Regions from separate parts of the Paenibacillus sp. BC26 genome, predicted to be linked through region 1. Evidence: riboswitches for the same ligand, from Rfam matches in the RefSeq annotation. Region 1 holds a riboswitch; the other holds the start of a gene.
The links. A riboswitch is a leader RNA that binds a small molecule or an ion and turns the genes downstream of it on or off. The one in region 1 is predicted to bind cobalamin.
Positions count from the first base shown of each region.

Region 1 (7,682 bases):
CCGGAAACAAGAAAATGAATCTCTTATTGCACAAACCAAGCAGAGATGATCAAGATACCATCAGAAAGCTCTGTGAGACCGGTCAAATCAAACCCGTTATTGATCGGAAATACCCTTTAAGCCAAACAGCCGATGCGCTGAAGCAGCTCGGAGAAGGCAATGCGAAGGGGAAATTGATCATTCAGGTGATGGGGAATTGAGTTTTATATATATCGACTTCACTTTGCTGGGCTAGTATAATGAGTGGATAAAATCCTACGGACAGTGGAGTGTAGACATATGGACATTAGAATCGATGATCTTACCGGAGCCAAAATCATTGCGCTAATTGAGGAGCATGTTCAGAATATGGCTGAGCAATCTCCTGAAGAAAGCATGCATGCGCTGGACCTAGATGGACTAAAACAACCTGACATTACGTTCTGGAGCGCTTGGGATGGTGAGGAATTACTCGGCTGCGGCGCCATCAAGGAGCTGGATGCGGAGCATGGCGAGATTAAATCCATGCGGACTTCGGAGCAGCATTTGCGTAAAGGAGTTGCGAAGCGGCTGCTTGAACATATGATCGAAGAAGCGAAGAAACGCGGGTATACGCGGTTAAGTTTGGAGACGGGATCGCTGGAATCGTACAACCCCGCCAAGCGATTATATGGTAGTCTTGGCTTCGAAGAATGTGAGCCGTTCGCGGATTATGTCATAGACCCTTACAGTGTTTTTATGACGAAAGCATTATAAATAAACAGTCGTACTACTGAAGGACTGATAATCATGACCTTACAGCAATTAAAATATATACTGGCTATAGTCAGTTGCGGCTCCATCAGTGAGGCGGCCAAACAGCTATTTATTTCGCAGCCCAGCTTATCCAGTGCAGTGAAAGAATTGGAGCAGGAGATCGGCTTAGACATTTTTTTGCGGACATCCAAGGGAATCGCGCTTTCCAACGAAGGGGCTGAATTTTTATCCTACGCCAGGCAAGTCGTGGAGCAAGCAGAGCTGCTTGAGCAGCGGTACATGGATAAGAAACCAACGAAGAAGCTATGCTCCATATCGACGCAGCATTATGCTTTTGCCGTGCAAGCGTTCGTCAGTTTATTGAAGGATTTGAATACGAACGAATATGAATGCACGTTACGAGAAACCAGAACCTATGAAATTATCGAAGACGTGCGGCATATGCGCAGTGAGATCGGCATTCTGTACCTCAGTGATTTTAACCGGAAGGTTATCGAGAAGATAGTGAAAGAAAGCGGACTCCGATTCCATCCGCTGTTCGAAGCGGAACCGCATGTCTTTATCAGCACCGAGCATCCGCTGGCGGATAAGACGATGTTGGCGATTGAAGATTTGGACGAATACCCGTGTCTTGCCTTCGAGCAAGGGGAATATAATTCGTTTCATTTCTCGGAGGAAATTCTAAGTACGCGGTCCTACAAAAAGAAAATTATGGTGAGCGACCGGGCAACCTTGTTCAATCTACTGATCGGCCTGAATGGGTATACGATCAGTTCCGGTGTGCTTAATGAGGATTTGAACGGGGAAAATATTAAATCGGTGCGTTTGCGGACGGATGAGAATATGCAGATTGGCTATATCACGAACAAGAAAGCCAACTTAAGCCGGCTCGCCACCGATTATGTCGGCAAGCTTGAAAGCATCATCACGGATTTCGGATACGCCATTCTAAGTCAAAAGGATGAACTCAGTTGAGTTCATCCTTTTCTTGTATCCATTACAGCTTCGCTCTGACTTCTTTCGCAGCTTGTACCAAATGACGCAGGCTTTCCCATGTTTCGGTTACGCCGCGCGTCTTCAACCCGCAATCGGGATTAACCCATAGCTTAGTAACGTCGATCTTATCCAGCATGCGATTGAGCCCTTGCTTGAGTTCATCCACGCTTGGAATACGAGGGGAGTGGATATCGTAGACTCCTGGTCCCACTTCGGTTTGGAAGCCGCAATCATTGATGGCATCGATAATCGCAAGATCCGACCGGGATGCTTCAAACGTAATGACGTCGGCGTCCATAGCATCGATATCGCGAATAATATCGCTGAATTGGCTATAGCACATATGGGTGTGTATTTGCGTGTCGGCCTGTACGCCACTGTGCACCAAACGGAAAGCAGGGATGGCCCAGCTTAAGTACTCCGATTTCCAATCCGACTTCCGCAGCGGCAGCTTCTCTCTGAGCGCAGCTTCGTCGATCTGAATGATCTCGATATGATTCGCTTCCAAATCCAGCACTTCGTCCCGGATGGCAAGCGCGATCTGGAGGGCACTGTCTTTCAAGCTGATATCTTCGCGAGGGAAAGACCAGTTGAGAATGGTAACCGGACCGGTCAGCATTCCTTTTACAGGTTTGTCGGTCAAGCTCTTCGCATAGGCAGAGTACTCGACTGTCATCGGTTTGGAGCGGCTAATATCTCCCCATACGATCGGCGGTTTTACGCATCTGGTCCCGTAGGATTGCACCCAAGCGTTTTCCGTGAAAATAAAGCCGTCCAAGCTCTCGCCGAAGTATTCCACCATATCGTTGCGCTCATATTCGCCATGGACCAGTACATCCAAACCAATCTCTTCTTGAAGCTTGATACATGCCGCAATCTTGTCGAAATTGAACTGTTTGTATTGCTCTTCGGTAATTGCGCCTTTCTTGAAGGAGAAGCGGTTCGCTCTTACTTCAGCTGTCTGCGGGAACGATCCGATGGTAGTCGTCGGAAGCGGAGGCAGCTTGAACTTATCATTCTGTATGGCTTCACGTTCGGCAAAAGCAGGAAGTCTGGTGAAGTCGGCGTCCGTTAACGCGGACGTTCTCGATAGTACAGCCTCATTACTTGCGAAACGCACGCCATTGAAGAGCTCCTCGTTCTGTAAGTAGAGGTCGGAGGCATAGGGATTCGCATGTCCCAAGATCGCTTTGAGCTCCGCAAATTCACGAAGCTTCTCTTCCGCGAATGCGAAGTGGCGTTTATTGGCATCGGATAGCTTAGTTTCATTCTGCAAGGAGTATGGTACGTGCAGTAGGGAGCAAGAGGAGCTAAGCACCAGCTGCTTCGCCAGCCCGTTCAGCTCTTGCACGATTGCAAGCGTGTTTTTGTAGTTGTTTTTCCAAATATTCTTACCGTTTACGATACCGGCGAACAGTACTTTATCAGCCGGGAATCCATATTGGCGCACGAGCTCCAAGGATTGTTTTCCTTCAACAAAGTCGATTCCGATGCCATCGAATGGAAGGGTTTGAAGCGTTTGATAACAATCGCGTACGTCGCCGAAGTAGGTTTGAACAAGTACTTTGACATTGCCTTTGGCGGATAAAATTTGGGCATACAGCTTCGTGAACAGGGCAAGATCCTCTTGCGATAGATCTGTTACCAGCGCAGGCTCGTCCACTTGAACCCACTCAGCGCCAAGCTCGTTTAGCTTGTTCAATACGTCAGCATATGCTGCAGCCGTTTCTTGAACGAAATCCCCGGCTTGTTTGACGCCGGTATATTTAGCGAGCTTGAGCAGCGTGAAGGCACCGATCAACACCGGTTTCGTTGAGATATCAAGCTGTTTCGCTTCCAAGAACTCATCGAACAGCTTCGTGCCCGCCAATTGAATGCTGGTGGAATCGTCAACTACAGGAACCATGTAGTGGTAGTTGGTATTGAACCATTTTTTCATAGCCAGCGCTTTCACATCGCCTTCTGAACCTTGGTAACCTCTCGCCATAGCGAAATACGTTTCCAGCGGACTAAGACCGAGCGATTGATAACGTTCCGGAATGATATTGAACAAGCAAGCCGTATCAAGCAGGCCGTCGTAGAATGAAAAGTCGTTGGAAGGGATGAAGTCAATTCCGTTGTCTTGCTGTTTTTTCCAATGGTTCGCTCTAAGCTCAACGCCGGTCTGATGGAGTTCATAGATCGTAATGTCGCCTTTAAAATACTTCTCGGATGCGAATTTCAGCTCTCGCAATGATCCGACTCTAGGATAGCCAATAAGTGATGTTCTCAATGTCAATCTCTCCCTGCGCTGTGTGATGTGCTTATTATAGAGCTGGAAGTTTGCTATCGGAAAACACATAAATACTATGCCAGGGTATAGCTTTTTGCTATGGGTTTGAACCGCGAGTACCTAATTTCATAGACAAAAGCAATATTATTCTATAATATGAATAGCAATTGAATAGAACTAGTCAAGGTGCACGCTTAGTAGACAAGCGCTGCTTAATAGGGAAGACCGGTGAAAATCCGGCGCGGTCCCGCCACTGTAAATGAAGAGCTGATCTGGGAATTGCCACTGGCCGACAGGCTGGGAAGGTATAGAGAAGCGTTGACGCATAGCCAGGAGACCTGCCTTGATTTGATTTCACACACTCTACGGATGATGGAGGCGGTGCTTTTTTTGTTGTCTTTTCTAATAGCAGACGACGCCGGCAGCCCCTGATTGTTAGATGAATCGGGGGTTTTTTGTTATGTATGCCACAGATTGCTGTGGGAGGAAGGAATGATCGCGTGAGAGGCAGGTTAGGCAATCGAATACGCCCTGCATGTTTAATGTTATTAATTATCTTGATTTCTATGTTTTTGAATCCGAACTCAGCTAAGGCTGCTTCTACATCGGCATCCATTAAGGATGTGGATAGAGTTGTTGCGGATACGGCCGCTTTCATGCTGTCTACCGTAAAAGATCCGCAGGTTGGCTCTGTCGGCGGCGAGTGGGCCATTATCGGGCTTGCGCGGTCCGGCTACACCGTACCGCAGCGCTATTATGACGACTATTATAGTCATGTTGAGCAAGTCGTTACGGCAAACAGAGGTGTTCTTAGCGAGAAGAAGCATACCGAGTATTCACGCTTAATTCTGGCCCTAAGGGCAATCGGTGCGGACCCGGCCAATGTTGCCGGCTATAACTTGCTGATGCCTTTAGGCGATTATGACAAAACCGTTTGGCAAGGGATTAACGGTCCGATCTTTGCACTGCTTGCGCTGGATAGCGGCAATTACGAGATTCCTTTTAACAAATCTGCCGGTACACACGCCACCAGAGAAATGTATATCGATGACATTTTATCGCAGCAATTGAAGGATGGAGGTTTTGCGCTTTCCGGGATAGCGGCAGATCCCGACGTAACGGGCATGGCGATACAAGCTCTTGCCAAATATCAGAATCGAACAAGCGTAAAGGCTGCAATAGAGAAGGCGATTCAAACCCTATCTCGTCTCCAGGATGACGATGGCGGTTATGCAAGCCTAGGCGTAAAAAACGTCGAAAGCACCGTACAAGTGCTCATGGCGTTATGTGAACTTGGCATGCCATTAGACGACAGCCGCTTCGCCAAGAACGGGAAAACGATTCTCGATAATTTGCTGACTTACTATACCAAAGGACAGGGTTTCCGCCACAACGCAGATGGAAGCGGAGTAACAGGCATGTCGACGGAGCAGGCGCTGTATGGACTCGTCAATTACCAGCGAGCAGCAGCGGGGCGATCCAGCTTATACCGAATGAATGATGTCGCATCGCTGCTGTCCACCAACCATCAAGCTAATGTTGGATTGCCGAATAAGCATAAGGATGTTCAAGTTATGCCGGTCGTTGAGTCTGGAAAGACCTTCTCCGATATTCGTGAACATGCAAACAAGACTGCAATTGAAGCACTTGCAGCACGGGGGATTATCTCGGGGATTAACGCGACTACATTCGCGCCGAATCAATCCATGACAAGAGCTGAGTTTGCCGCCGTTATGACGAAAGGTCTGGGGCTTAAACCGAAAGCGACAAATGCCTTCAAGGATATTACTCCTGCAAGCTGGTATTCAGGTGCTGTAGGTACCGCTTATGCGTACGGTATCGTGAAAGGAACGTCGACTGCTGCATTTTCACCGAATCGCACAATATCGAAGCAAGAAGCAGCTGTAATGATTGCCAATGCGGCCAAGCTATGCGGAATGAATACGGCACTCGGCACCTTGGAGACGAGAGATATGTTAGCCCAATTCGGCGATTATACGAAGACGGCCGAGTGGGCGAGAGCTGCACTGGCATTCAACTACCGCGAGAACATCCTATCGCAGGATGTATGGAATATAGAACCAACGGCCGCAGTGAAACGCGCCGAAATTGCAGACATGCTGTACCGCATGCTTATCGCTGCGAAACTGTTATAGAACAGCGCTATTAAACTAAGAGAGAAGGCAGTACTATGCGTTCAAAGTTACTAAAATCATTTGCTCTTATCGTTTCATCCATGATGTTGCTCTTATCGATCACTGCAGGAATCGGTCCGGTGAAGACCGCTCAAGCCGCGGCAGCCTTCGACCTCGAAGAAACGATTGAGGCTGCATCGAGCTACTTCGAAAATAGTGCTAACGGTGTTGGCTCGGACTGGAGTGCGATCGGACTGATGAAAGCGGGTAAACAGATACCCGATACCTATGTTCAATCGTTAATTAATCGCGTTAAATATAGCAACGGCGAGTTTGATCGCGTCACTGAAATCGAACGCACCGTCATGGCCTTAACGGCTGCCGGTCAAGATGCAACCGATATTGCCGGCATTGATTTAATCGAGAAGCTTTATAATAGCGAAATCATGACAAGCCAAGGGATTAATGGACCGATATTCGCGTTAATCGCGTTGGATACCCTCCGCTATGAGGTTCAATCCGATGCAAGCTGGACAAGAGAAGCTATAATCGATGTCATTGCCGCTCGCCAAAATGCAGATGGGGGATTTTCACTCAGCGTCGGCAACAATAGTGACCCGGATATTACGGCAATGGCGTTAATCGCTCTTGCGCCTTACGGAGACAATCCAACCGTGAAGAGTATGGACTTGCTTGCGGATCTCACGCATTGGCTGTCTGTGAATCAATCGCCGGAAGGCGGATATGTCGTTACATATGGAAAAGGGATGCCTTGGGAAAGTAGCGTCGATTCCAGTGAAAGCGTCTCGCAGGCGATCATCGGTTTGACTGCGTCCGGGATCGATCCAACCGGTCCGGATTATACGAAGAATGGGATTACACTGATCGACAAGCTCATGCAATTCCGCTTGCCGGACGGAACGTTCTCACATACAGCTGACATGCTGATCTCAAACGGAATGGCTACGGAGCAAGCCTTGCAAGCATTAGATGCTTACAAGCTATTGCTAGAGGGAAAAGGCGAACGGTTATATGATTTCACCGGCACATTGCCCGGACTGAAGCCAATCCCGGCTGCGCCTGTTAAGATCCGAGTCGAAGGACCGGAACCTAATCAAACGTTTTCCGAGGGAACGGTAAACGCAGCTACCCCTTTAGAGGCGTTAAAATCATTGTCGACAGTAAGCGGCCTCGAGCTCGAAATTTCTTCAAAATGGGGCATGCTGGCGCTTGAGATTGAACGGATTGCATACGATCATTATAACGGCGACTACGGTAACTGGGATTTTGCGATTCATAGAGGCAATGATTGGTTGACGTCATCGGATGGCGCAATCGATCAGATTCCATTAAAGCCCTCGGACAAGCTTGTGATCTATTATAATAATTACGATACTGTGCCCATTGACTCGATCGAGGTGCTTCCTGAATCAGGTACATCTCTGAATGAAGAACATGCTTTCGACATCCGTGTCTATAAATTGAAAATGGACTACAGCACTTTTAAGCTAGTTCCGGTTTTGGCAGAGGGCGTATATGTCGAC
Region 1 is NZ_FPAD01000001.1:2,391,392-2,399,073, reverse strand. Features, by position in the region: gene BM412_RS10375 (NAD(P)-dependent alcohol dehydrogenase) at 1-200, shown strand, start outside; gene BM412_RS10370 (GNAT family N-acetyltransferase) at 280-735, shown strand; gene BM412_RS10365 (LysR family transcriptional regulator) at 769-1,710, shown strand; gene metE (5-methyltetrahydropteroyltriglutamate--homocysteine S-methyltransferase) at 1,733-4,003, opposite strand; cobalamin riboswitch at 4,171-4,364, shown strand; gene BM412_RS10355 (S-layer homology domain-containing protein) at 4,546-6,159, shown strand; gene BM412_RS10350 (S-layer homology domain-containing protein) at 6,240-7,682, shown strand, end outside.

Region 2 (7,682 bases), 460 kb from region 1:
GCATTCAATTTACGGAAGACGGGAAAGTGGACGGCTTGCCTGCTTTTTCTTCCATGATTTGAATCCGTTGTTCATCGTCTTACGTATGAGTCACTATATCGATTGGGAGGGATTTCAATGATAGTAACGACTACGCCTACGATTGAAGGACATCCGATTCAGCAATACCTTGGTGTTGTAACCGGAGAAGCGATTATGGGAGCAAACATCATGCGTGATTTGTTCGCCAGTATTACCGATATTGTCGGAGGACGCTCAGGTGCATACGAGACGAAGCTGAAAGAAGCGCGCGACGTAGCATTCAGTGAGATGCAAAGTCAAGCTTCACGGCTGGGCGCAAATGCGCTAGTCGGTATCGATATCGATTATGAGGTCGTTCGAGAAGGCATGCTGATGGTTGCCGTCAGCGGCACGGCGGTACGTATTTAACGAAATGGTACTAATCGGGAGCAGCCTTCGCAGAGAACAGCGGATGCTGCTCCTTCTTATGTCACTCGCCAGATGGACATAGGGCAAGGCAGAGGAGTAAAATGCAAGTATGGGTTTCATTACTAGCACGAAGGAGCGATAGCAGGAAATGGGAGAAATAACGGCAAGTGAATTGGAAACTCGGCTGCGCGAAGGCGAGAAGCTGAGCGTAATCGACGTACGGGAGCCCGATGAATGGGAATCCGGCCATATTAAAGAAGCGGTAAGCATCCCGCTTTCCGTCTTTATTGAACGACTGGGCGAATTGAATGATTTCGAGGAGCCGCTGTATATGGTTTGCAGAAGCGGCAATCGCAGCGGCAAAGCTTGTGATTATTTGGCTGCGCAAGGCTATGAGGTCGTTAATGTGCTCGGCGGTATGCTGAGCTGGCCCGGTGAAGTTGCTACCGGGGAATAGATTGTTCTTCAAGAGAGCACTTTCGCGCTTGCTGCGCGAAGGTGCTTTTGTTGTTTATATCATGAGTCGAACAACCCTGCCATATAGTGGAGAGTAGGACAGCTAGTTTGTTTGATTGAGGAGGTTCATTATGCAGCAGCAACGCGGAGACCATACGCTTGATTTGCGAATACAAGGCATGAGCTGCACAGCCTGTGCAACCCGCATCGAACGGGCTGTCGGCAAGCTGGCAGGCGTATCCGGTGTATCCGTTCATTATGCGGCCAAATCGGCTTACATCACCTTCTCACCGGAACAAACGTCGCCGACATCCATTATCGAACGAATCGGTCAGCTTGGCTTTCATGCTTTCCTGTACGGGAAGGATGGAGACAATTCTTCCGAGCTGGACTCGCTTAAAGTGCGAGTCTTCGTGGCCGTCTTATTCACGATCCCGCTGCTATGGACAATGGTTCATCATTATGCTTGGCTGGAAGCCATTCCGGTTCCTTTGCTTATTCAGGAGCCCCTGCTTCAGTTTGTGCTAGCGGCAATCGTGCAGTTCTTTATCGGGATGCCTTTCTATTTCGGGGCATTCTATGCCCTGCGAGAGCGAACGGCCAATATGGATGTGCTCGTAGCGATAGGAACTACGGCTGCTTTCGCCTACAGTTATATCTCCATGATGACCGGCGGGGCGTTATACTTTGAGACATCGGCGGTGGTCATAACCGCTGTGCTGCTTGGCAAGCTGCTGGAGGCATCCGCGTCGGAGCGGGTCATGAAGGAAAGCGACAGCTACGCATCGCTCCAGACCAATGAAGCGATCGTCATTCGCGGCGGCACCAGGGAGAAGGCTTCACTTGCAAAAGTAAGGATCGGAGATCAGCTTATTGCAGCGGTGAATGAACCGCTTCCGACGGACGGTATCATCGTGGAGGGACATTCGACGATGGATGAGTCCTTCCTAACCGGCGAGAGCGCGCTTGTAGTGCGGTCAGCCGGGGATCAGGTGTACGCCGGCACGATCGTTCGCGGACAAGAGCTGCGCATTCGGGTCACGGCGATCGGGCCGGATACGATGTTAAGCCGCATTGCGGCATTGACGCGCCAAGCGCAAGCGACGAAGTCCTCAATCGGGCGAAGAGTGGATCGGTTATCGGCTATATTTGTACCGATCATGATGCTGCTTTCCATAGCCACTCTGATTCTATGGCTGGTATGGCTTGCGCCGGGCGATTGGGGGAAGGCTTCGCTTCATGCTCTGGCTGTGCTCTTGGCCGCATGTCCATGCGCGCTTGGTTTGGCTGCGCCGATATCGCTCGTATTGGCTACCGGTAAGCTTGCCCGCCGCGGCATTGTGTTGAAGGAAGCCGGCGCATTGGAACGTCTGGCGCAATTGGATACAATCGTGCTGGATAAGACCGGCACGTTAACGGAAGGTAAGCCTGCGTTAACGGAAGTATCTGCATTGTCCGGCTCGCCAAGCGCACTGCTGCGGTTAGCTGCATCTGCCGAGGCAGATTCCCAGCATCCGTTTGCGGCAGCGATTAAGGCGGCAGCCAAGCGTGCAGGGCTGGTCATCCCGGCATCGACGGCTTATCATGCGTTTCCCGGCAAGGGGATCGAAGCTGTCGTTGAGAGTAAGCGAGTCGCAATCGGAAATGCCGGTTTTGCCGCTGAGCGGGACTGGAAGATGAATCGCGTGTTGCTGAGCTTCGTCAGTCGACGAGAAGAACTGGGAGAGACGGTCATCTATGCCGCGATAGACGGGGAGTGTGTCGGTGCGTTTGCTTTCACCGATCAAGTGAAACGATCGTCAACGGAGGCCGTGTCCGCAATGGCTGCCGAAGGGGTTCAAATCTTGCTTGCAACAGGCGATCATCCTTCATCGGCAACGAACGTAGCCCGAATCACGGGTATCGCGCAGGAGAATGTTCATGCGTCCATGCTGCCGGAGCATAAAGCTGAGCTCATACGCGAACTGCAAGCGAAAGGAAGAGTCATTGCCATGGCCGGTGACGGCTGGAATGACGCCCCGGCACTTGCGGCCGCAGATGTCGGGATCGCGATGGGCGGCGGTACGGAAGCGGCGCTTGATGCCGGACATATGACGTTGCTTCGTTCGCGGCTGACCGGTATTTATGAGGCTTTTCAAATCAGCAGACTGACAGTCAGGAATATTCGTCAAAATCTTGGTTTTGCGCTGCTGTATAACTCTATTGTGATCCCATTTGCGGCAGTTGGCGGCATAGAGCCGTGGATGGCCGGGACGGCTATGGCGCTCAGTTCCGTTTCAGTCGTATTTAATGCGCTGCGTTTAAACGGTCAAATGAACCGATTTCTACGGAAGTGAAGCCAAATGTAGACATCCTATATAGGTGATGGTATATTTACTCAAGCGCAATTTCATAGTTTACGAACAGGTGCTAAGTGTATGTGCTCGTTTCCATTCGTTGAAACACGCAAGCTTAGCTTAAAAGGGAAGACCGGTGCAATGCCGGCACGGACCCGCCACTGTAAGAAGCGTCGCCCCGGAATGGAAGAATGCTTGTCCATCGCCGTAGTCGACAATGCATCAACGATAAGTCACTGAACGATGGGATCGTTTGGGAAGACGTTGATGACGGATGCTTCGAGTCAGGATACCTGCCTGTTCCGTTTAAACGCTACCTACGAGGACTTAGGGAGGTGTTGGAGATGGGCAACTGTATATTGCCCGCTGATGTTCTACGGAACGTAAGCATTTCTGACGCTCGAAGTCGGAAATGCTTTTTTTTTGTTTCATTCGGCAATAGCCGGGTTTTCATTGGACGCAATTATAAAATAGGGAGAGTATGAATCACATGAAATCGAAATTAATGCCATTAACTAAAATTGTCTTAACCCTGACTATGGCTGCTTTGCTGATGTTAACGGCTGCTTGCGGTTCCGGCGGGAATAAGGCCAATCAAGCTGCTGAGAATGAGGGCAATACAGCTAATACATCCGAGCAAGCTGCTGCGAATGCGAATAACTCGGCACAACAACAACAACATTCCGTATATCCGCTGAAGTTGAAGGATGTAACAGGCACAGAGCTTACGTTCCAATCCGCGCCTGCGCGCATCGTTTCGCTGCTGCCCAGTGAGACGGAAATCGTCTATGCCGTAGAAGCAGGGGCATCTCTGGTTGCCGTTGACAATTACTCCAACTATCCGAAGGAAGCGGAGAGTCTGCCGAAGATCGGGGACATGGACGCGGATATTGAGAAAATCGTTTCGCTTAAACCGGACCTTGTGCTCGCCTCCTACACAATGGGAAGTGCCGTTGTCGATAAGCTTCGCTCGCTCCAAATTCCGGTGTTTGCGACAGATCCTAAGACCTATGACGCCGTCATGGAGAAGGTAAAGCAGATCGGTGAAATTTTGGATAAAAACGAGCAAGCGGCAGCGGTGACGGCTCATATGGAGCAAGTTAGGGAACAGGTTGTTAATGCCGTTAAAGATGCGCCGAAACGGAATGTATACCTGGAGTTCGCACCGGGCTGGACAGTCGGAAAAGGCGAGTTCCTGGATGAGCTCATTACACTCGCCGGAGGCGTTAACATTGCCAGTGAACAGGGTTGGTACGAAATTAATCCCGAGTCGGTCGTCAAATCGAATCCGGATCAGATCATATATGCTTCCATGACACTTGCTGAAGGTGAGAAAAATCCCATTCTAACGGGAATTGAAACAAGACCGGGCTGGGCAACAATTAACGCCATTAAGAATAAGCAAGTGTTTGAAGTGGACCAGGATCCGTTGACGCGTGTCGGACCGCGACTAGCCGATGGGCTGCTGGAGGTAGCGAAGAAGCTGCATCCGGACCTATTCAAGTAAGATGAGAAAAAGGCTATATGTTTATGGAGGAGCAGCGATGCTCCTTCTTGCTATATCTGTCGTCGTCAGTTTGTCTATTGGCTCGTCCAGATTGCCTCTTCTTCGCGTATGGGGAATATTAATTCATCAGCTGCCTTGGATGGAGGATCCGAGCGGTCTCTATGAGGCCAGCGATATCGCAATCGTGACTCAGCTGCGATTATCCAGAGTCGTCTTAGCTATGCTTGTCGGAGCTAGCCTGGCACTTGCCGGCTCCGGATTTCAAGGTGTACTTCGCAATCCGCTTGCCGATCCATTCACGCTTGGCGTTGCAACGGGCTGCTCGGTTGGCGCGGCTTTCATGATTGTATTCGGCTACCAATCGGTGATCGGCTTATGGACGGTTCCGCTCGTCGCCTTCACAACAGGAATCGTAACACTTTTTATTGTATTTGCACTCTCCCGTGCAAGAGGATCGATTAATGTCGAGACGTTAATCTTGTCCGGCGTTATCGTTCAAGCTTTTCTCGGCGCTTTCGTGACGTTCATGGTGTCGATGTCGCAAGGTGTAATTAACGAAGCTTTATTCTGGCTGATGGGGAGTCTAAGCGCACGCAGTTGGGAGCATGTCCAATTGATTGTGCCGTTCCTGATCGTAGGTTTGCCGGTCATGATCCGTTATGGACAGCATCTCAATTTATTCGTGCTGGGCGAGCGGCATGCCGCTCATTTAGGCGTAAACGTCGAGCGAACGAAACTAATCGTTCTGATTGTTTCTACCTTGTTGACGGCGGTTGCGGTTTCCATTGCCGGTGTAGTCGGTTTCGTAGGCTTGGTAGTGCCTCATCTCCTTCGCTTGTTGGTCGGACCCGACTATCGCTTCATCATTCCGCTGTCGGCCGTAGGGGGTGCCATTTATCTGCTTTGGGCGGATACGCTCGCTCGGACCGCGCTTAGCCCGAAAGAAATTTCGCTTGGCGTGGTGACGGCGCTTATCGGTGCACCGTTCTTTGGTTATTTGCTCTATCGGCGGAAGGTGCTGCAAGGAGGTTCACAGGCATGACAGGCATGATCGAAGCTAGGCGATTATCCAAACGAATTGCGGATAAGCAAATACTGCGCGAGATTAGTTTCACGATGCAGGAAGGTCGTATGTACGGCATAATCGGTCCTAATGGCGTCGGTAAATCAACGCTGCTGCAGCTGCTGACAGGCATGGAGCCGCCGACCGCGGGAGATGTGCTGTTAAGAGATCGGGCTGTCGGTGCGTATAAGCGCAAGGATTTGGCGAAATGGGTAGCGGTGCTGCAGCAAGGCGGACTTCCGGCGGTCGGTTTTACCGTTCGTGAGGTGGTTACGATGGGGCGTTTCCCCTATCAGAACTGGCTGGGTGAGGAAACTTCCGGCAGTGGTGAGGTGGTCGATGATGCACTTGGATCGATGGGGCTTCTGGAGCTGCAGCATCGTCGAATCGATCAGCTAAGCGGAGGCGAGCGTCAACGCGTTGCTTTGGCTAAAGTGATGGCCCAGGAACCGGAACTGCTGCTGCTCGATGAGCCGACCACTTTCTTGGATATCGGGTATCAGGTGCAGCTGCTGGATACGGTGAAGAAATGGCAGCGGGAGCGGGGGCTGACGGTCATCGCCGTGCTGCATGATTTGAATCTGGCCGCTCATTACTGCGACGAGTTGCTCGTCCTGCATGATGGAGGCATCGAGGCGTATGGGCCTCCCTCGGAAGTCATTCGTCCTGAGCTGATTCAAACTGTGTTCGGAGCAAGATCCATTGTGCTGCCGCATCCGGATACCGGCGTTCCGCAAATTCTATTGCAATCAGGCGTGCAGCCAGGTGAATTGGGATGTCGAGGCGAATGATGATTGAGTCGTACTTGAAGAGGAGGGTTTTGCATGAAAAACGAAACTTATTTAATGGGGTTAATTGAGCAGATTCACCCTCTCAATAGGGAACAAATAGAAGCAGTGCAGCTTCACTTGAACAACTTGACGAAACCTCCGGGCAGCTTGGGGAAGCTGGAGGAGATCGCAAAACAAATAGCAGGCGTAACCGGTGAAATTTCGGCTGATTTATCCAAACGGGCGGTCATCGTGATGGCTGGCGACCACGGGGTGTGCGAGGAAGGAATTAGTGCTTTTCCAGCTGAAGTTACGCCGCAGATGGTACTGAATTTCCTCTCGGGCGGAGCGTGTGTGAACGTGCTTGCCAGAGGCGCCGGCGCTGATGTGTACTGCGTGGATATGGGCGTAAATGCGGATTTGGAGCATCCGTCCTTGATTACCTGCAAGACCCGCAAGGGTACCGCGAACATGACAAAAGAGCAGGCGATGACGCGTGATGAAGCGCTCGCGGCTATCATAGATGGATTTCATTTGACGGAAAAGCTTGCTGCTGACGGCTATCGCATGTTTGCCACGGGCGAAATGGGGATTGGCAATACGACGGCAAGCGCTGCGCTTTGCGCTGTTCTTGGCAACATGTCTGCAGATGAGGCTGTCGGACTTGGTACCGGAATCAACGAAGAGCGACGCATGCATAAGGTTGATGTCGTCAATCGGGCGATCGCTTGCAACGCGCCTTCTGTGTCCGATCCGATTGGTGCATTGGCAAAAGTAGGCGGGCTTGAAATTGCCGGATTGGTCGGCGTCATTCTCGGTGCAGCGGCCAATCGCTGCCCGGTTATCATTGACGGTTTCATCTCCTCGGCAGCGGCGCTTGTTGCAGCCTCAATCGCACCGCAATCGGCGGCGTATATGATCGGTTCTCATCTCTCGCAAGAACAGGGACATCGCAAGCTGCTGGAACAGATCGGACTTTCGCCGATGATTCATTTGGATATGCGGCTGGGCGAGGGGACAGGAGCGGTGCTTTGTTTCCACCTGGTGGATGCGGCACTTCGCGTGATGCGTGAAATGGCTACGTTCGAGAGCGCCGGTGTTTCGCGCGAGTAGCTACCTGT
Region 2 is NZ_FPAD01000001.1:2,853,736-2,861,417, reverse strand. Features, by position in the region: gene BM412_RS12550 (DUF3889 domain-containing protein) at 1-62, shown strand, start outside; gene BM412_RS12545 (heavy metal-binding domain-containing protein) at 118-429, shown strand; gene BM412_RS12540 (rhodanese-like domain-containing protein) at 578-886, shown strand; gene BM412_RS12535 (heavy metal translocating P-type ATPase) at 1,017-3,221, shown strand; cobalamin riboswitch at 3,286-3,537, shown strand; gene BM412_RS12530 (ABC transporter substrate-binding protein) at 3,712-4,728, shown strand; gene BM412_RS12525 (FecCD family ABC transporter permease) at 4,730-5,770, shown strand; gene BM412_RS12520 (heme ABC transporter ATP-binding protein) at 5,767-6,582, shown strand; gene cobT (nicotinate-nucleotide--dimethylbenzimidazole phosphoribosyltransferase) at 6,616-7,674, shown strand.
Region 2: linked by a shared signal. The riboswitch ahead of BM412_RS12530 (ABC transporter substrate-binding protein) and the one ahead of BM412_RS10355 (S-layer homology domain-containing protein) in region 1 are both predicted to bind cobalamin.